Regions from separate parts of the Quadrisphaera setariae genome, predicted to be linked through region 1. Evidence: predicted binding sites of a transcription regulator. Region 1 holds the regulator's gene; the other holds the start of a gene.

Region 1 (8,267 bases):
GGCGGGCGGGGTGGAGTCGGGCATGGGAGGGGCTGGACGCCCCGGTCTCCTGCGGGCCGGGCCCCTGACCGGGGCCGATCGAGGTCAAGGGTAGCGCCGGTCAGCCGTCGAGCACGGTCAGCCGGCCCGAGCCGGCTGCCCCGCGGGCGCGTTCCGCGAGGCGCGTCGGGCGCGACCCACCTAGCGTCGAGGGCATCGACACCACTGACAGCACCCGCGCGTCGTCCCCGTCCGGCGCAGCCCCCCACCACCCCGGCGGCGCCTCGTCCGAGCGGCTGCGCGCCGACGAGGCGCGGCGGTCCCCCGTGCCCGGGTCCCACCGGGGCGTCCCTCCCGTGCTGTGGTCCGGCGGCGGCGCGCCCGACCCCGCCCCGGTCCTGGAGCGGGACGAGCACGGCTGGGCCGACCTGCGCACCTACGCGGCCGTGGGCGACGGCCGGACCGTGGCGCTGGTGGCGCGCGACGGCCAGGTCGACTGGCTGCCCCTGCCGGACCTGGACGACACCCCCGCCTTCGCGGCCCTGCTCGACCCGGCGGACGGCGGGTGCGTGGAGCTGCGCCCGGTGGAGCCCTTCACGGCCTCCCGCGAGCACGTGCCGCACACCAACGTGCTCGCCTCGACGTACACCACGGCCAGCGGCCGGGTCCGCGTGACCGACGCGCTCAGCACGGGCGTCGCGGGCCGGCTGCCGTGGGCGGAGCTGGGCCGCCGGGTGGAGGGGCTCGAGGGGCGCGTGCCGATGAGGGCCGTCGTGCGCCCCGGCACCTGCCTGGGGACGGCCGGCCCGTGGGTCCAGGGGTCCTCCGCGGGGGCGCTCCTGCGCGTGGACGGGCTGACCATGGCCGTGGTGGCCGAGGTGCTCGAGCCCGGCGAGGACGTGCAGGGGCCCACGCGGCTGCACCGCACCGACGCCGAGCGCGAGGTCCGCGTGGACCTCGAGGTCACCGCCGGCTCGCGGTCGGTGCTCGGGCTGGTCGCCACCGCCGCCGAGCCGCTGTGGATGCCCTCGGGGCGGGCCGTGGACGCCGGCATCGACAGGACGGCGGACAACTGGCGCGCCTACTCCCGGACCGTCTCCTGGGACGGGCCGTGGGAGGCCGCGGTGCGCCGCAGCGTCATGGTGCTCAAGCTGCTGCTGCACGCGCCCAGCGGGGCGATGGCCGCCGCGGCCACCACGTCGCTGCCCGAGGACCCGGCGGGCGGCAAGTGCTGGGACTACCGGTTCGCGTGGGTGCGCGACTCCACCTACGCCCTCGAGGCGATGATGCGCTTCGGGCTGCGCGAGGAGCCGCACGCCGCCGTGAGCTGGCTCCTGCGCACCATCCGCGAGCGCGGCACCGCCCCCGACGTCTTCTACGCGCTCTCGGGCGAGGTCCCCCGCGGCGAGGTGCAGCAGATGCAGGCGCCCGGGTGGCGCGGCGCGGGACCGGTGGTGCGCGGCAACGCCGCCTCCTCGCAGCTGCAGCTGGGGGTCTACGGCGACCTGTTCAGCATCCTGCGCCTGTACGTGGACGGTGGCGGGGCGCTGGACGCCGAGACCGGCCGGCTGCTCGCCTCCACGGCCGACGTCGCCTGCGACCGGTGGCGCCAGCCCGACGCCGGGATGTGGGAGCTGCACACCGCCCGCCACTACACGAGCAGCAAGATGGGCTGCTGGCAGGCCCTGACCCACGCCGTCCACCTCGCCGAGCTCGGCCAGGTGCCCGGCGACCCCTCGCGCTGGCGGTCGGAGGCCGAGCTGGTGCGAGAGTGGGTGGCCGAGCACTGCTGGTCACCTGAGGTGGGCGCCTACACCTGGTACCCCGGCACCGACCGCCTCGACGCCTCGGTGCTGCTGCACGCGGTCAGCGGCTTCGACCGCGGGGAGCGCATGAGCTCCACGCTGGACGCGCTGCGCCGCGAGCTGGGGCACGGGCCGCACCTGTACCGGTACACGGGCGCGGCGGCCGAGGAGGGCTCGTTCGTCGCGTGCTCGTTCTGGATGGTCTCGGCGCTGCAGCTGTGCGGCCGCGGCGAGGAGGCCCGCGCGCTGATGGAGCAGCTGGTGGACGGCCCGACCCCGGTGCTCAACGACGTCGGGGTGCTGGCTGAGATGGTCGACCCGGCCACGGGCGACTGGCTGGGCAACCTGCCCCAGGCCCTGAGCCACCTGGCGCTCGTCAACGCCGCCGTCACGGTGCACGAGCACGCGGGGCGCTGAGCCTCAGCCGGGCGGCCAGCCCATCGGCCGCCCGCCGAGCACGTGCCCGTGCACGTGGAAGACGCTCTGCCCCACGCCCGCGCCGGTGTTGAAGACGAAGCGGAACTGCCCGTCGCCCAGCTCGGCGGCCACGCGCGCGGCGGTGCCGGTCAGCTCGGCGAGGGCCTCGGGGTCGGCGGCGGCGAGGGCCGGCACGTCGCGGTGGTGGTCCACGGGCACCACCAGCACGTGCAGCGGGGCCTGCGGGTCGAGGTCGCGGAAGGCGACGACGCGGTCGGTGCGCGCCACCACGTCTGCGGGCACGTCGCCGGAGGCGATGCGGCAGAAGATGCAGTCGGGGTCCTGGGCCACGCGCCGACCGTACCCAGCGGGTGACGATCGGGTCACCCGGCCGACGCGGTCGGCGCGTTCCACCCCCCGCGGACCGCTCGCAGCGGTAGGAACGGGGCATGCCAGCCCAGACCCGGACCCAGCACGCGCGCCGCACCACCGCGGGTACGACCGCCCGTCGCACCGCCCGCCTCGCGGTCCGCACGGCCGTCCCCGCCGCCGCCCTCGCGCTCCTGCTGGCCGGGTGCGGAGGGCAGGCCTCCCCCGAGACGGAGCCGGTCGGCGGCGGCACCAGCAGCGCGGGCGCGTCCGGCACGAGCGCTCCGCCGTCGTCGTCCTCCAGCGCCACGACCACGGCGAGCGCGTCCGCGGCCACCGCCGCGGGGCCGGCGGCCACCGGGACCGGCAGGTCGGCGTCGGTGGTGATCACCGCCCCCACCGAGGGCGAGCGGCTCCCCGCCGGCCCGATGGGGATCGTCGGCCAGGGCTCGGCGCCCGAGGGCACGCTGCTCTACAGGATCACGCAGGCCGACGGCGCGGTGCTGTCCGACGGCTACACCGACGCCGGCGCCAACGGCCAGGTCGGCGACTTCTCCATCCCGCAGACCGTGCAGGAGGGCACCTGCACGCCGTGCACCGCCGAGGTCTGGGTGCCCGACGAGTCCGCCGGTGAGGGCACCGTCCCCACCGGCGCCGCCAAGGTCACCTTCACCGTCGGCTGACGCCGGCCTAGCGGCCGGAGAAGCCGCGCTTGAGGCGGGAGAACACCCCGCCGGAGGCCGGCGACAGGCGCCCCTCCGGGCGCTCCTCGCCGCGCAGCCGCGCCAGCTGGCGCAGCAGGTCGGCCTGCTCGTCGTCCAGGCCCCTGGGCACCTGCACGTCGATGTGGACGTGCAGGTCCCCGCGGCCACCGGAGCGCAGGCGCGCCGCGCCCAGGCCCCGCAGCACGACCACCTCGGCGGGCTGGGTGCCCGGGCGCACCTCGACCTCGCGCATGCCGTCGAGGGTCTCCATCTCCAGCACCGTGCCCAGCGCCGCGGCGGTCATCGGCACGGGCAGCGTGGCGTGCAGGTCCTCTCCGCGGCGGGTGAACAGGTCGTGCTGGCGCTGGACCACCTCGACGTACAGGTCACCCGCGGGGCCACCACCGGGGCCGACCTCGCCCTGGCCGGACAGCTGGATGCGGGTGCCGGTGTCGACACCCGCGGGCACGCGGATGGTCAGCGTCCGGCGGCGGCGCACGCGGCCGTCACCGGCGCACTCGTTGCAGGGGTCGGGGATGGTGGTGCCGTAGCCGCCGCAGGCGGGGCACGGGGAGGTGGTGAGCACCTGGCCCAGCAGCGACCGGGCGGCGCGCTGCACCTGCCCCTGGCCGTGGCAGACGTCGCAGGTGCGGACCTGCGTGCCCGGCGCGGCGCAGTTCCCGCCGCAGGTCGGGCAGACGACGGCGGTGTCCACGGTGATCTCGCGCTCGGCGCCGAAGACCGCCTCCGCGAGGTCGACCTCGAGGCGGATCAGCGCGTCCTGGCCCGGCTGCGCGCGGGGCACCGGGCCGCGGGCGGCACCGCCCCCGCCGCCGAAGAAGGTGCCGAACAGGTCGCCTAGGTCGAAGGCCTGCGCACCGCCGGGGAAGCCGCCGCCCCCGAAGCCGCCGGGACCGCCGGAGCTGCCGGTCGCGTCGTAGACGCGGCGCTTGTCGGGGTTGCTCAGCACCTCGTAGGCGGCCGAGACCTCCTTGAAGCGCTCGCCGGCGTCGGGGTTGACGTCCGGGTGCAGCTGGCGGGCGAGCTTGCGGTAGGCCTTCTTGACGTCCTCGGTGCTCGCGTCGCGCGGGACCCCGAGGGCGGTGTAGTGGTCGGTCGGCACGGGTCAGATGCTCCTGAGGAGTCGGGAGGGGTCGGCGGACGAGCCGGGGCGGCTCACCGCGCCAGCACCCTGCTGAGGTAGCGGGCGACGGCGCGCACCGCGGCGATCGAGGTGGGGTAGTCCATGCGCGTGGGACCCAGGATGCCCAGGCGGGCGACCACCTCGCCGCCCGAGCCGTAGCCGGAGGCGACCACGGCGGCGTCGGACAGGCCGCTGTGCACGATCTCGCGGCCGATGCGCACCGAGACGCCGCTGGCGGGGTCGTCGGCCATCTCGGCGAGCAGGCGCAGCACCACCACCTGCTCCTCGATGGCCTCCAGCACCGGCGCGACGGAGGCGGAGAAGCCGCCCGCGCCGCGCACGAGGTTGGCGGTGCCGGCCAGCACCATCCGCTCCTCGCGGGTGGCGTCCAGCGCCGACCGCAGCGCACCGGCCACCGCGGCGGCGGCCGCGGCGTCCTCGGGACGGGTGCTGGCGACGAGGGCGTCGAGGGCGGCCACGGCCTCGTCGGCGCGACGGCTGGCGGTGGCTGCGTTGAGCCTGCCGCGCAGCTCGGTCACGAGGTCAGCGGCCACCTCGGGGGCCTCGGGTGCCACCTCCACGGAGCGCTGCTCCACGCGGCCGCTGTCGGTGATGAGGACGAGCACGAGGCGCCGCGGCGCCAGCTGCACCAGCTCCACGTGCCGCACCCGGGCCCGCGCCAGGGACGGGTACTGGATGACGGCCACCTGGTGCGTCAGCTGCGCGAGCGCGCGGACCGTGCGCTCGAGCACGTCGTCGAGGTCGACCGGCTGGCCGCCCCCGCCGAGCAGCCTGTCGATGGCGCGCTTCTCCGCCGGTGACAGCGGGCGCACGGCGGGCAGGCCGTCGACGAACGCGCGGTAGCCCTTGTCGGTGGGGACGCGCCCGGCGCTGGTGTGGGGCTGGGCGATGAGCCCCTCCTCCTCCAGCGCCGCCATGTCGTTGCGGATGGTGGCCGGGGAGACCCCGAGGGCGTGCCGCTCGACCAGCGCCTTGGAGCCGACCGGCTCCTGCGTGGCGACGTAGTCCTCGACGATGGCCCGCAGGACGGCGAGGCGCCGGGGCTCGGTCACGGTGCGTCCCTCCCTGCTGTCGACGGTCCTGTCGGTGCTGCGGCGCCTCCGGTGCGGCGGGCCCGGCACGGGCTCTGGCACTCAGCGGCGCGGAGTGCCAATCCTACGCCGTCCGGCCGGAGGCGCAGGTAGCGTCGATCGGGTGCCGACTCCCCCGACACCCCCGCGCCGGCCCGCGTCCGCACCTCGCTCGGCGCCGCCCGCGTCGTCGTCCTCAGCGCTGTACGGGGGGTGGGGCGCTCGGGAGCCGCTGCGCCGCGGCGACACCGTCACCGACCCCACCACCGGCCGCCGCCGCGCCCGCGCCGCCAGCCGCGAGGTCCCCGCGTCCCCCGGCCTCGTGGTGGAGGACGTCGAGACCGGCTGGAGCGGCGCCGTGGTGCGCGTCGAGAAGGCCGGCGGCGTGCACGTGGTGGTGCTGGAGGACTGGAAGGGCCGCACGCGCTCCTTCCCCCTCGGCGCCGGGTTCCTCGAGGAGGGCCAGCCCGTGAGGCTCGTGCCACCGGTCGCTCCCCCCGCCGCCGCCCGGACGGCCTCGGGGGCGGCCCCGCTGCGCCCGGGCCGCACCGCCAGCGGGTCCTTCGCCGTGGAAGGGGCTCGGGCCCGCGTGGCCCGCGGGTCGCGGATCTGGGTGGAGGGCAAGCACGACGCCGAGCTGGTGGAGAAGGTCTGGGGGGACGACCTGCGCGTCGAGGGCGTCGTCGTGGAGGGCCTGCAGGGCGTGGACCACCTCGCGGCGGCGGTGGCGGACTTCCAGCCCGGTCCGGGGCGGCGCGTCGGGGTGCTCGTCGACCACCTCGTGACCGGCTCCAAGGAGACCCGGCTCGTGGCGGACGCGCTGAGGGCGGCGCCGGGCGCCGCCCAGCACGTGCTCGTGGTGGGCCACCCCTACGTCGACGTGTGGCAGGCCGTGCGCCCGGCGCGCCTCGGCCTGGACGCCTGGCCCGTGGTGCCGCGCGGGCGCCCCTGGAAGGAGGGCGTGCTCGAGGCCCTCGGCTGGCCGCGCGAGACCCCCGCCGACCTCGCCCGCGGCTGGCAGCGGGTGCTGGCCAGCGTGCGGACCATCGCCGACCTCGAGCCGACGCTGTCCGGGCGGGTGGAGGAGCTCATCGACTTCGTCACCGGGGACCAGCTCGACCGCTGACGCCTCGACCGAGCAGGACGACGACGAGGGCCGCCGTCCGGGCGTGTGGCGCTGGTGCCGCGCCCGCGTTTCCGAGACGCTGGGGGCGGGTCCGCGGACAGCCCCGGGCCCTGAGGAGGAGAAGTGCCCGAGCAGCACGGCCGGCCGTCCGACCAGCCTGACCAGCCCGGAGAGGTGCCACCGCCGCAGCACGGGCAGTACGGCAGCGGCTACGGCGAGCAGCCCACCGAGCCCGGCACCGCGACGGCGCCGGGAGCGTCCGCCCCGTCCTACGGCCAGCAGGCCCCGCCCTACGGCCAGCAGCCGCCGCCCCCGCAGCAGGGGTACGCGCACCCGGGGCAGCAGGGGTACTCCGCGCCCGGCCCGCAGCAGGGCCACCCGCAGTCCGGGTACCAGCAGCAGGGCCACCCGCAGCAGGGCTACGCCCTCCCGGCGGAGATCAGCCCGCAGGACCAGCGCCTGTGGGCGTGCCTGGCGCACGTGTCGTCGATCGTCAGCTCGATCATCGGGCTGACCTTCGTGGGCCCTCTGGTGATCTACCTGGTGCTGAAGGACCGCGGCCACTTCGTCCGCAGCCAGGCCGCCGAGGCGCTGGACTTCCAGATCCTCGTGAACGTCGTGTTCCTGGCGCTCGGGGTCGTCTCCGTGGTCACGTTCGGCCTGGGCCTGCTGCTGTACCTGCCGGTCGGGGTCGCGGCGCTCGTGTTCGTGATCATCGCGGCGGTGAAGGCCAACCAGGGCGTCGACTACCGCTACCCGGTCAACTGGCGGCTCGTGAAGTGACGCCGGTGGCGTCGTCGTCCTGCCCATCCCAGCCGAGGAGGGCGCGGACGACGGCGTCGGCCAGCAGGCGCCCCCGCAGCGTCAGCCGCAGCCGCGGCTGGTCGGTGTCGGGGGCGCCGTCGCGTGCTGCGCCGGTCGCCGGGGGTTCCAGCAGGCCGTCGGCCACGAGGCGCGGCACCTGCGCGAGCCCGGCGGGCGGCACGAGCGCGGTCGGCAGCCCCTCGGCCAGGCGGACGCCGAGGAGCACGGCCTCGACCGCGCGGGCGTCGTCGTCGAGGACCTCCCGGCCCACCGCGGGGCTGGTGCCGGCGGCCAGGCGGCGGGCCCACGCGGCGGGGTGCTTGGCGTTCCACCAACGGACTCCGCCGACGTGGCTGTGCGCACCGGGGCCTGCGCCCCACCAGTCCTGGCCGCGCCAGTAGGCGACGTTGTGGCGGCAGGCGTCGGCGGGGGTGCGCGCCCAGTTGCTCACCTCGTACCAGCCGTAGCCGGCCTCGCGCAGGACGGCGTCGGCGAGCTCGTACTGGGCGGCCTCGTCGTCGGGGTCGGGCGCGGGCAGCTCGCCGCGGCGCACGCGGGCGGCCATGGCGGTGCCGTCCTCCACCACGAGGGCGTAGGCGGAGAGGTGGTCGGGCTCGCAGGCGAGCGCGGCGTCCAGGCTGGTGCGCCAGTCGTCCAGCGACTCCCCCGGCGCGCCGTAGATGAGGTCGAGGCTGACGGCCAGGCCCGCCTCGCGGGCCCAGCGGACGGCCTGCGGCACGCGGGCGGGGTCGTGGGTGCGCTCGAGGACGGCGAGGACGTGCGGCACCGCCGACTGCATGCCGAAGCTGACGCGCGTGTACCCGGCCT
Region 2 (8,267 bases), on a different contig from region 1:
GCCGACCACGCCGAGCTCGTCGACGCCGTCGCGCGCGGTCTGCTGCCGGCCGAGAAGGGCGTCTGAGACGCCACACCGAGCAGTCCGGACCGGCCGGACCGGCGCCTCGGCGCGCGCGGGCGGGCTGCGACCGGCACGATCGCGCGCATGAGCACGAAGGTGGTCGTCGCGACCGACGGGTCGCTGGAGTCGCTGCAGGCCGCACGGGCCCTGCCCATGCTGCTGGACGAGGCCGAGGTCGCGGAGCTGCTCGTGGTCGCGGTGCTGAGCCCGACCGCGGCCGTGCCGTTCCGCGACGAGATCGGCGGGCGCGGCTCAGCCGCCAGCCCCGACCCGACCGCTCCCAGCTACCGGCAGGAGGCGGAGTCCGCGGTGGCCGTCGTGGCGGAGGCCTTCGCGGCCTGGCCGGGGCGGGTGCGCACGCAGGTGCGCAGCGGGTCGGCCGCGGCGGAGATCGTCGAGGCCGCCGAGGAGTTCCAGGCGGACCTCATCGTCGTCGCCTCCGGGAGCAAGGGGTTGACCAAGACGGTGCTGCTCGGCTCGACGGCGATGCGGGTGCAGCACTCCGCGCCGTGCTCGGTGCTCGTCTGGCGTCCCACCCGCTGCTGAGGCCTGCGGGCAGCGCGGTCGGCGACGATGCTCGCCGCGGTGCCCGTGCCGAGCACCGTGAGCAGCCCCGCGGCGGCGAGGACGGCGGCCGTCGCCTCGGGCACGACGGCGCTGGCACCTGCGGCCACCGCGGCGATGACGGCCGCGGTGAAGGGAAGCGAGAGCTGGCCGGAGGTCCGGGCGAGCGGAAGGGCCGCCCGGTGCCCGCCCACCCACGCCTCCGGCGAGCTCTTCGTGGCGCGGGTGCGGATGCCGATGAGCGGGTCGGGCGTCGACCCCGTCGACGGCGCAGGCACGGGGCACGGCCCACAGGAGGACGCCGACCCCGAACAGCGCCGGGAGCACCGTCAGGGGGAGCACCAGCACGTCGTCCACCCCGGCGACCGTGCGCCCGATCACGTCCGCGGCCGGCGGACGCGGATCGGGCCCTTCGCGGTGTCGGGGTCGACGACGGCGCCGCCCTGCGTGATCTGCGCCCGCCCCGCCGCCACGAGCCTGCGCGCTGCCGCACGGGAGGGTTCCATGAGGTCGCGCCAGGCCTCCCCCTCCAGGCCCCGCTCGCCCGCGACGGCGCGGGCGGCCTCGGACGGGCAGACCGAGGACGACGACGATCGCGCGTCCAGCAGGCGCTCCAGCGACGCCTCGAGGGCGGCGTCGACGTCGGAGGCCGAGCCCGAGCGGGCGCGGCGCCGACAGGCGTCGGAGCAGTAGCGGACGCCCTCCCAGTCGCGCTCCCACTTCTTGCGCCAGGTGATGGTGCGGCCGCACACCGCGCACGGCTTGGTGGGCAGCTCGCTCTTCGCGCTGGTGCGGGACCCTCGGCTCACCCCTGCCCCAACGCCGGGAGCCTCCACGCCACTCCCGGACCCGGCAGCACCGCGCTGGCGGAGTCCAGGGCCAGGACCGAGCCCTCCCTGACCCTGGACTCCGCCAGGGCCGGGCGCACTCGCGCAGACGGCGTCGTGCGCGCCCGCTCTCATCGTCGTCCCCACCAGGAGGCTGGGGGGATCTGGTTCCAGTCCCCCGTCGGCCCGGGGTGGCCCCGGTCCCGCAGGAGCAGACCAGGGCCGCCCCGTGCCACTCCGAGGGAGCGGCGCAGGGCGGCCCTGTGCGGGACACGGGTGCGTCAGCGGGCGGCAGAACCCTCGACGTAGTCGTCGTCCTTGGTCTCGACCCAGCTCATGAGCTTGCGCAGCTCGGCACCGGTCTTCTCCAGCTGCGTGCCCTGCTGCTCCTCGCGGAACTTCTTGAACTCCGGCGCGCCGGCGTCCTGGTCCTCGATGAAGCGGCGAGCGAACTCGCCCTTCTGGATGTCGGTGAGGACGTCCTTCATGCGGGCCTTCACCGAGGCGTCGATGACGCGCGGGCCGGAGACGTAGTCGCCGTACTCGGCGGTGTCGGACACCGACCAGCGCTGCTTGGCCAGGCCGCCCTCGTACATGAGGTCGACGATGAGCTTGAGCTCGTGGAGGCACTCGAAGTAGGCGACCTCGGGCTGGTAGCCCGCCTCGACGAGGGTCTCGAAGCCGGCCTGCACCAGCGCGGACGCGCCGCCGCACAGCACGGCCTGCTCGCCGAACAGGTCGGTCTCGGTCTCCTCGGTGAAGGTGGTCTTGATCCCACCGGCGCGCAGGCCGCCGATGCCCTTGGCGTAGGACAGCGCGAGCGGCCAGGCCTTCCCGGACGCGTCCTGCTCCACGGCCACGATCACCGGGACGCCACGGCCCTCGGCGTACTCGCGGCGCACGAGGTGGCCCGGGCCCTTGGGGGCGACCATGGCGACGTCGACGTCGGCCGGGGGCTTGATGTAGCCGAAGCGGATGTTGAAGCCGTGGCCGAAGAAGAGCGCCTTGCCGGCGGTCAGGTGCGGCTCGACGGACTCGGCGTACACGTGGCGGGCCACGTGGTCCGGCACCAGCAGCATGATGACGTCGGCCCACTTCGAGGCCTCGGCCGGCGTGGTGACGGTCAGGCCCTCGGCCTCGGCCTTGGCGCGGCTCTTGGAGCCCTCGGCCAGGCCGACCTGCACCTCGACGCCGGAGTCGCGCAGCGACAGCGAGTGGGCGTGGCCCTGGCTGCCGTAGCCGATGACCGCGACCTTGCGGCCCTGGATGATCGACAGGTCGGCGTCGTCGTCGTAGAACATCTCAGCCACGGTGGCTGTCACTCCTTCAGTAGGGATGTGTCGGGAAGTCTGGCGGACGGGCATCAGGCGCTGCCCGGTGCCCTAGGCGCTGCGCAGCGCCCGGTCGGTGATGGAGCGCGAACCGCGGCCGACGGCCACGACGCCCGACTGGACGATCTCGCGCACGCCGAACGGGTCGAGGACCTTGAGCAGCGCCGCGTTCTTCTCGGGCGCGCCGATGGCCTCGATGGTCATGGCCTCGGGGGCGACGTCGACGACGGCCGCCCGGAAGACGTTGACCACGTCCAGCACCTGGCCGCGGGTGGTGGCGTCGGCGCGGACCTTGACCAGGAGCACCTCGCGCTGGACCGAGGTCTCCGGCTCCAGCTCGACCACCTTGAGGACGTTCACCAGCTTGTTGAGCTGCTTGACGACCTGCTCCAGCGGGGAGTCCTCGACGTCGACCACCACGGTGATGCGCGAGAGCGCCGGGTGCTCGGTGGGCCCGACGGCGAGGGAGTGGATGTTGAACGCGCGGCGCGCGAAGAGCGAGGCGACGCGCGCCAGGACGGCGGGCTTGTCCTCCACGAGCACCGACAGGGTGTGGCGCGTGGTCGAGCTGCCGGTGCTGCTGGCGTTGCTGCTGGCGGTGAGCGCGCTCATCGGGCGGTTCCGTTCATCTCCAGGCCGGTCTCAGGGTCCTGCTCCTCGCGGTCCCAGACGGGCGAGAGGCCGCGGGCGTACTGGATGGCGTCGTTGGAGACGCCGGCGGCGACCATCGGCCACACCATCGCGTCCCGGTGGACCACGAAGTCGACGACGACGGGCCGGTCGTCCACGCTCATCGCCTTGTCGATGACGGCGTCCAGGTCGGACGGGTCCTCGCAGCGCAGGCCCACGCAGGCGTACGCCTCGGCGAGCTTGACGAAGTCGGGGACGCGCTGGCCCTTGGCCCTGCCCACACCGGTGTGCAGGTCGGTGTTGGAGTAGCGGCCGTCGTAGAACAGCGTCTGCCACTGCCGGACCATGCCGAGGCTGGAGTTGTTGATGACCGCCACCTTGATCGGGATGCCCTCGATCGCACAGGTGGCCAGCTCCTGGTTGGTCATCTGGAAGCAGCCGTCACCGTCGATGGCCCACACGGTGGACCCGGGGCTCCCGACCTTGGCGCCCATCGCCGCGGGCACCGAGTAGCCCATGGTCCCCAGACCGCCGGAGTTCAGCCAGGTGTTGGGGTTCTCGTACTTGATGAACTGGGCGGCCCACATCTGGTGCTGGCCGACGCCGGACGTGAAGATCGTCTCGGGTCCGCTGATCTCGCCCAGGCGCTGGATGACCTTCTGGGGGCTCAGCGAGCCGTCGTCCGGCTCGTCATAGCCGAGGGGGTAGGTGGTGCGCATCTCGTCGAGCTGGCGCCACCACCCCGCCAGGTCGGCGCGCCGGCCCGCGGTGTGCTCGGCCTCCAGGGCCGGGACGAGGTCGGAGATGACCTCCTTGGCGTCTCCGACGATCGGGACGTCCGCGCGGCGGTTCTTGCCGATCTCCGCCGGGTCGATGTCGGCGTGGACGACGGCCGCGCCCGGGGCGAAGCTCGAGAGCAGCCCGGTGACGCGGTCGTCGAAGCGGGCGCCCAGGCTGACGATGAGGTCGGCGCGCTGCAGCGCCGTCACCGCGGCGACGGTGCCGTGCATGCCGGGCATGCCGAGGTTGGCCGGGTGGGAGTCGGGCAGGGCGCCGCGGGCCATCAGGGTGGTGACCACGGGCGCTCCGGAGAGGTCGACCAGGCGCCGCAGCTCGGCGGAGGCGCCGGAGCGGATGACGCCGCCGCCGACGTAGAGCACCGGGCGCTTCGCCTCGGCGATCATCCGGGCCGCCTCGCGGACCTGCTTGGCGTGGGGACGCGTGGTCGGGTGGTAGCCCGGCAGGTCCAGCTCGGCCAGCGAGGTGGGCCAGGAGAACGTCGTCATCGCCTGCTGGGCGTCCTTGGTGACGTCGACGAGCACCGGCCCGGGGCGGCCCGTCGAGGCCAGGTGGAAGGCCTCGGCGATGACCCGCGGGATGTCGGCCGGGTCGGTCACGAGGTAGTTGTGCTTGGTGATCGGCTGGGTGATGCCGACGATGTCCGCCTCCTGGAAGGCGTCGGTGCCGATCGCCTTGGAGGAGACCTGCCCGGTCACCGCGACCATCGGCACCGAGTCCATGTGGGCGTCGGCGATGGCGGTGACGAGGTTGGTGGCGCCCGGCCCCGACGTCGCCATGCAGACCCCGACCCGGCCGGTGGCGGCGGCGTAGCCCTGGGCGGCGTGACCAGCGCCCTGCTCGTGGCGCACGAGCACGTGGCGCAGCTTCGTCGAGTCGAGCAGCGGGTCGTAGGTGGGCAGGATCGCCCCGCCCGGGAGGCCGAAGACGACCTCCGCCCCGGCGCTCTCGAGGGAGCGCACGAGGCTCTGCGCGCCTGTCATGCGCTCGCCCTGCGGGGCGGCGGCGCCCTCCGTGCTGGCGGTGCTCATCGGTCCTCCTGGTGCTGCGGTGCTGCTGGTCCGGCGTGGACGCGGTGCCGGTGTGCTGGCTGGCGGTGCGAGCAGCCCGGCACTCGTTCCCGCCGGGCATGGAAAGACCCTCCGGCCCGAAGGCTCCGGAGGGTCGCGCGCGGCAGGACGTCGACGACGGCGTCAGCTCGCGCGCTGCGCGAGTACGACGACGAGGGTGCCCATGCCGCGAGAGTAGACCCCTCGAGCGCGCCCTGTCAGCCACCGGGACGGTCCGTCTCATTCCTTGAGACGGACCGTCCCGGTGGCTGAGCCACGAGGGCGGTCAGGCGAGGACGGCGCCGCCGCTGGCCGACCCCACGAGCTTGGTGTACTTCGCGAGCACGCCACGGGTGTAGACCGGGGGCAGCGGCGCCCAGCCCTCGCGGCGGGAGGCCAGCTCGGCCTCGTCGACCAGGACGTCGAGGGTCTTGTTCTTGACGTCGAGGCGGATGCGGTCGCCGTCGCGCACGAACGCGACCGGACCGCCGTCCACGGCCTCCGGCGCGACGTGGCCCACGCACAGGCCGGTGGTGCCGCCGGAGAAGCGGCCGTCGGTGAGGAGCAGCACGTCCTTGCCGAGGCCCGCACCCTTGATGGCGCCGGTGATGGCGAGCATCTCGCGCATGCCCGGGCCGCCCTTGGGGCCCTCGTAGCGGATGACGACGACGTCACCGGCGGTGATGGTCCCGTCCTCCAGGGCGTCCATCGCGGCGCGCTCGCGGTCGAAGACGCGGGCGGTGCCCTCGAAGACGTCGGACTCGAAGCCCGCCGACTTCACCACGGCACCGCCGGGGGCGAGCGACCCGTGGAGGATCGTGATGCCGCCCGTGGGGTGGATGGGGTTCTCGAGCGCCCGCAGCACCTTGCCGTCCGGGTCCGGCGGGGCGATGTCGGCGAGGTTCTCGGCCATCGTCTTGCCGGTGACGGTCATGACGTCGCCGTGGAGCAGGCCCGCGTCGAGCAGGGCGCGCATCACCACCGGGACGCCGCCGATCCTGTCGACGTCGGTCATGACGTGCTGTCCGAAGGGCTTGACGTCGGCCAGGTGCGGCACGCGGGAGCCGACCCTGTCGAAGTCGGCGAGGGTGAGGTCCACCTCGGCCTCGTGCGCGATCGCCAGCAGGTGCAGCACGGCGTTCGTGGAGCCGCCGAAGGCCATGACCACCGAGATGGCGTTCTCGAACGCCTCCTTGGTCATGATGTCGCGGGCGGTGATGCCCTTGGCGAGCATCTCCACCACGGCCTGGCCGGAGCGGCGGGCGAAGCCGTCGCGGCGGCGGTCGGTGGCCGGCGGGGCCGCCGAGCCGGGCAGGCTCATGCCCAGGGCCTCTGCCGCGCTCGCCATGGTGTTGGCGGTGTACATGCCGCCGCAGGCGCCCTCGCCCGGGCAGATCGCCTTCTCGATGGCGGTGACGTCCTCGCGGCTCATCAGTCCGCGCGAGCAGGCGCCCACGGCCTCGAACGCGTCGATGATCGTGACCTGCTTCTCGGTGCCGTCCGAGAGCTTGGCGAAGCCCGGCAGGATCGACCCGGCGTAGAGGAACACGCTGGCCAGGTCGAGGCGGGCGGCCGCCATGAGCATGCCCGGCAGCGACTTGTCGCAGCCGGCCAGCAGCACCGAGCCGTCGAGGCGCTCGGCCTGCATGACGGTCTCCACGGAGTCGGCGATGACCTCGCGGCTCACCAGGGAGAAGTGCATCCCCTCGTGGCCCATGGAGATGCCGTCGGAGACGGAGATGGTGCCGAACTCCAGCGGGTAGCCCTGGGCGGCGTGCACGCCGTCCTTGACGGACTTGGCGAGCCGGTCCAGGGAGAGGTTGCAGGGGGTGATCTCGTTCCACGACGAGGCCACGCCGATCTGCGGCTTGGCGAAGTCGTCGTCGCCGAGGCCGACGGCACGGAGCATGCCGCGGCTGGCGGTGGCCTCGAGCCCGTCGGTGACCTGGCGGGAGCGGGGCTTCATGTCGGCCTGGGTCATGCCCGCGATCCTACGGTCCCGTAGGGAGCGCCCCCACCGGCCCCGAGGGCCGTCCGGACGGCCCCGCCCGCGGACGTCAGCCGATCACCACGTTGAGCGGGTCCTGCCCCGCCACCAGCCGCTCGACCTGGGTGCGGAGCAGCTTCAGGGCCCGGGGCCGCATGGCCGTGGTGTTGCCGCCCACGTGCGGGGCGATGAGCACGTTCGGCGCCCCCCACAGCGGGTGGTCGGCGGGCAGCGGCTCGGGGTCGGTGACGTCGAGGGCGGCGTGCAGCCGCTCGGCGCGCAGCTCGGCCAGCAGCGCCTCGGTGTCGACGATGGGCCCGCGTCCCACGTTGACCACGAGCGCGTCGTCGGGGAGGGCAGCGAGGAAGGCGGCGTCGACCATGCCGCGCGTCGCGTCGGTGAGCGGCAGCCCGATGAAGACGACCTCGGTGGTGGGCAGCAGCTCGGGCAGCTCGTCGACGCCGTGCACCCGGCCCCGCTCGTCGCTGCGGGCCGTGGAGGCCACCCGGACGAGGTCGACCTCGAAGGGCTCCAGCCTGTCGGCGATGGCACCACCGATGCCGCCGGTGCCGAGCACGAGCACGCGGCGGTCGGCCAGGGCCCGGCGCTGCACCGGGCGCCAGGCCCCCTGCTCGGCGTCGCGCACGGCGTCGTCGAGGCCGCGCAGCTTGGCCAGCGCCAGGGCCAGGGCCAGCTCGGAGGTGGAGGCGTCGTGGATGCCCGCGCCGTTCGCCAGGCGCACCCCGTCGGGCAGGCGGTCGAGCAGGTTGTCGTAGCCCGCCGACGTCGTCTGCACCAGCCGCAGGGCGGGCAGCGAGGCCACGGTCTCCAGCGCGCCGGCCGGGTGCATGTACGGCAGCACCACGTAGGCGACGTGGTCGGCGTCGTCACCGAGGGCCTCGCGCGGGTCGGAGTCGACGTCCCACACGAGGCTGCGCACGCCGGCGGGCAGGTGCGGCGCGAGGGCCTCCTGCCAGTCGGTGTCGGGCAGGGTGATGAGCAGCGCGTCGGTCGTCTG

The links. Region 1 encodes HrcA, which represses chaperone genes, less so after heat shock. Its sites were predicted from a motif close to GNTNGCACTCGGNNNNNCCGAGTGCNANC; they were not measured.
Region 2: FMM08_RS15855 (acetolactate synthase large subunit) is a predicted target of HrcA. The motif match lies at 5,406-5,434, and genes of this name have one in related genera.

The regions. Positions count from the first base shown of each region.
Region 1 is NZ_VKAC01000003.1:296,725-304,991, reverse strand. Features, by position in the region: gene FMM08_RS06710 (PhoH family protein) at 1-24, opposite strand, end outside; gene FMM08_RS06705 (glycoside hydrolase family 15 protein) at 306-2,201, shown strand; gene FMM08_RS06700 (HIT domain-containing protein) at 2,205-2,552, opposite strand; gene FMM08_RS06695 (Gmad2 immunoglobulin-like domain-containing protein) at 2,651-3,253, shown strand; gene dnaJ (molecular chaperone DnaJ) at 3,261-4,397, opposite strand; gene hrcA (heat-inducible transcriptional repressor HrcA) at 4,451-5,491, opposite strand; gene FMM08_RS06680 (DUF3097 family protein) at 5,742-6,635, shown strand; gene FMM08_RS06675 (DUF4870 domain-containing protein) at 6,759-7,418, shown strand; gene hemW (radical SAM family heme chaperone HemW) at 7,396-8,267, opposite strand, start outside.
Region 2 is NZ_VKAC01000009.1:180,761-189,027, reverse strand. Features, by position in the region: gene FMM08_RS15885 (DUF2252 domain-containing protein) at 1-66, shown strand, start outside; gene FMM08_RS23750 (universal stress protein) at 148-609, shown strand; partial or broken gene FMM08_RS24235 (SdpI family protein) at 675-905, opposite strand; gene FMM08_RS15870 (DUF2256 and DUF3253 domain-containing protein) at 1,005-1,436, opposite strand; gene ilvC (ketol-acid reductoisomerase) at 1,736-2,764, opposite strand; gene ilvN (acetolactate synthase small subunit) at 2,837-3,397, opposite strand; gene FMM08_RS15855 (acetolactate synthase large subunit) at 3,394-5,244, opposite strand; gene ilvD (dihydroxy-acid dehydratase) at 5,549-7,243, opposite strand; gene FMM08_RS15845 (2-hydroxyacid dehydrogenase) at 7,320-8,267, opposite strand, start outside.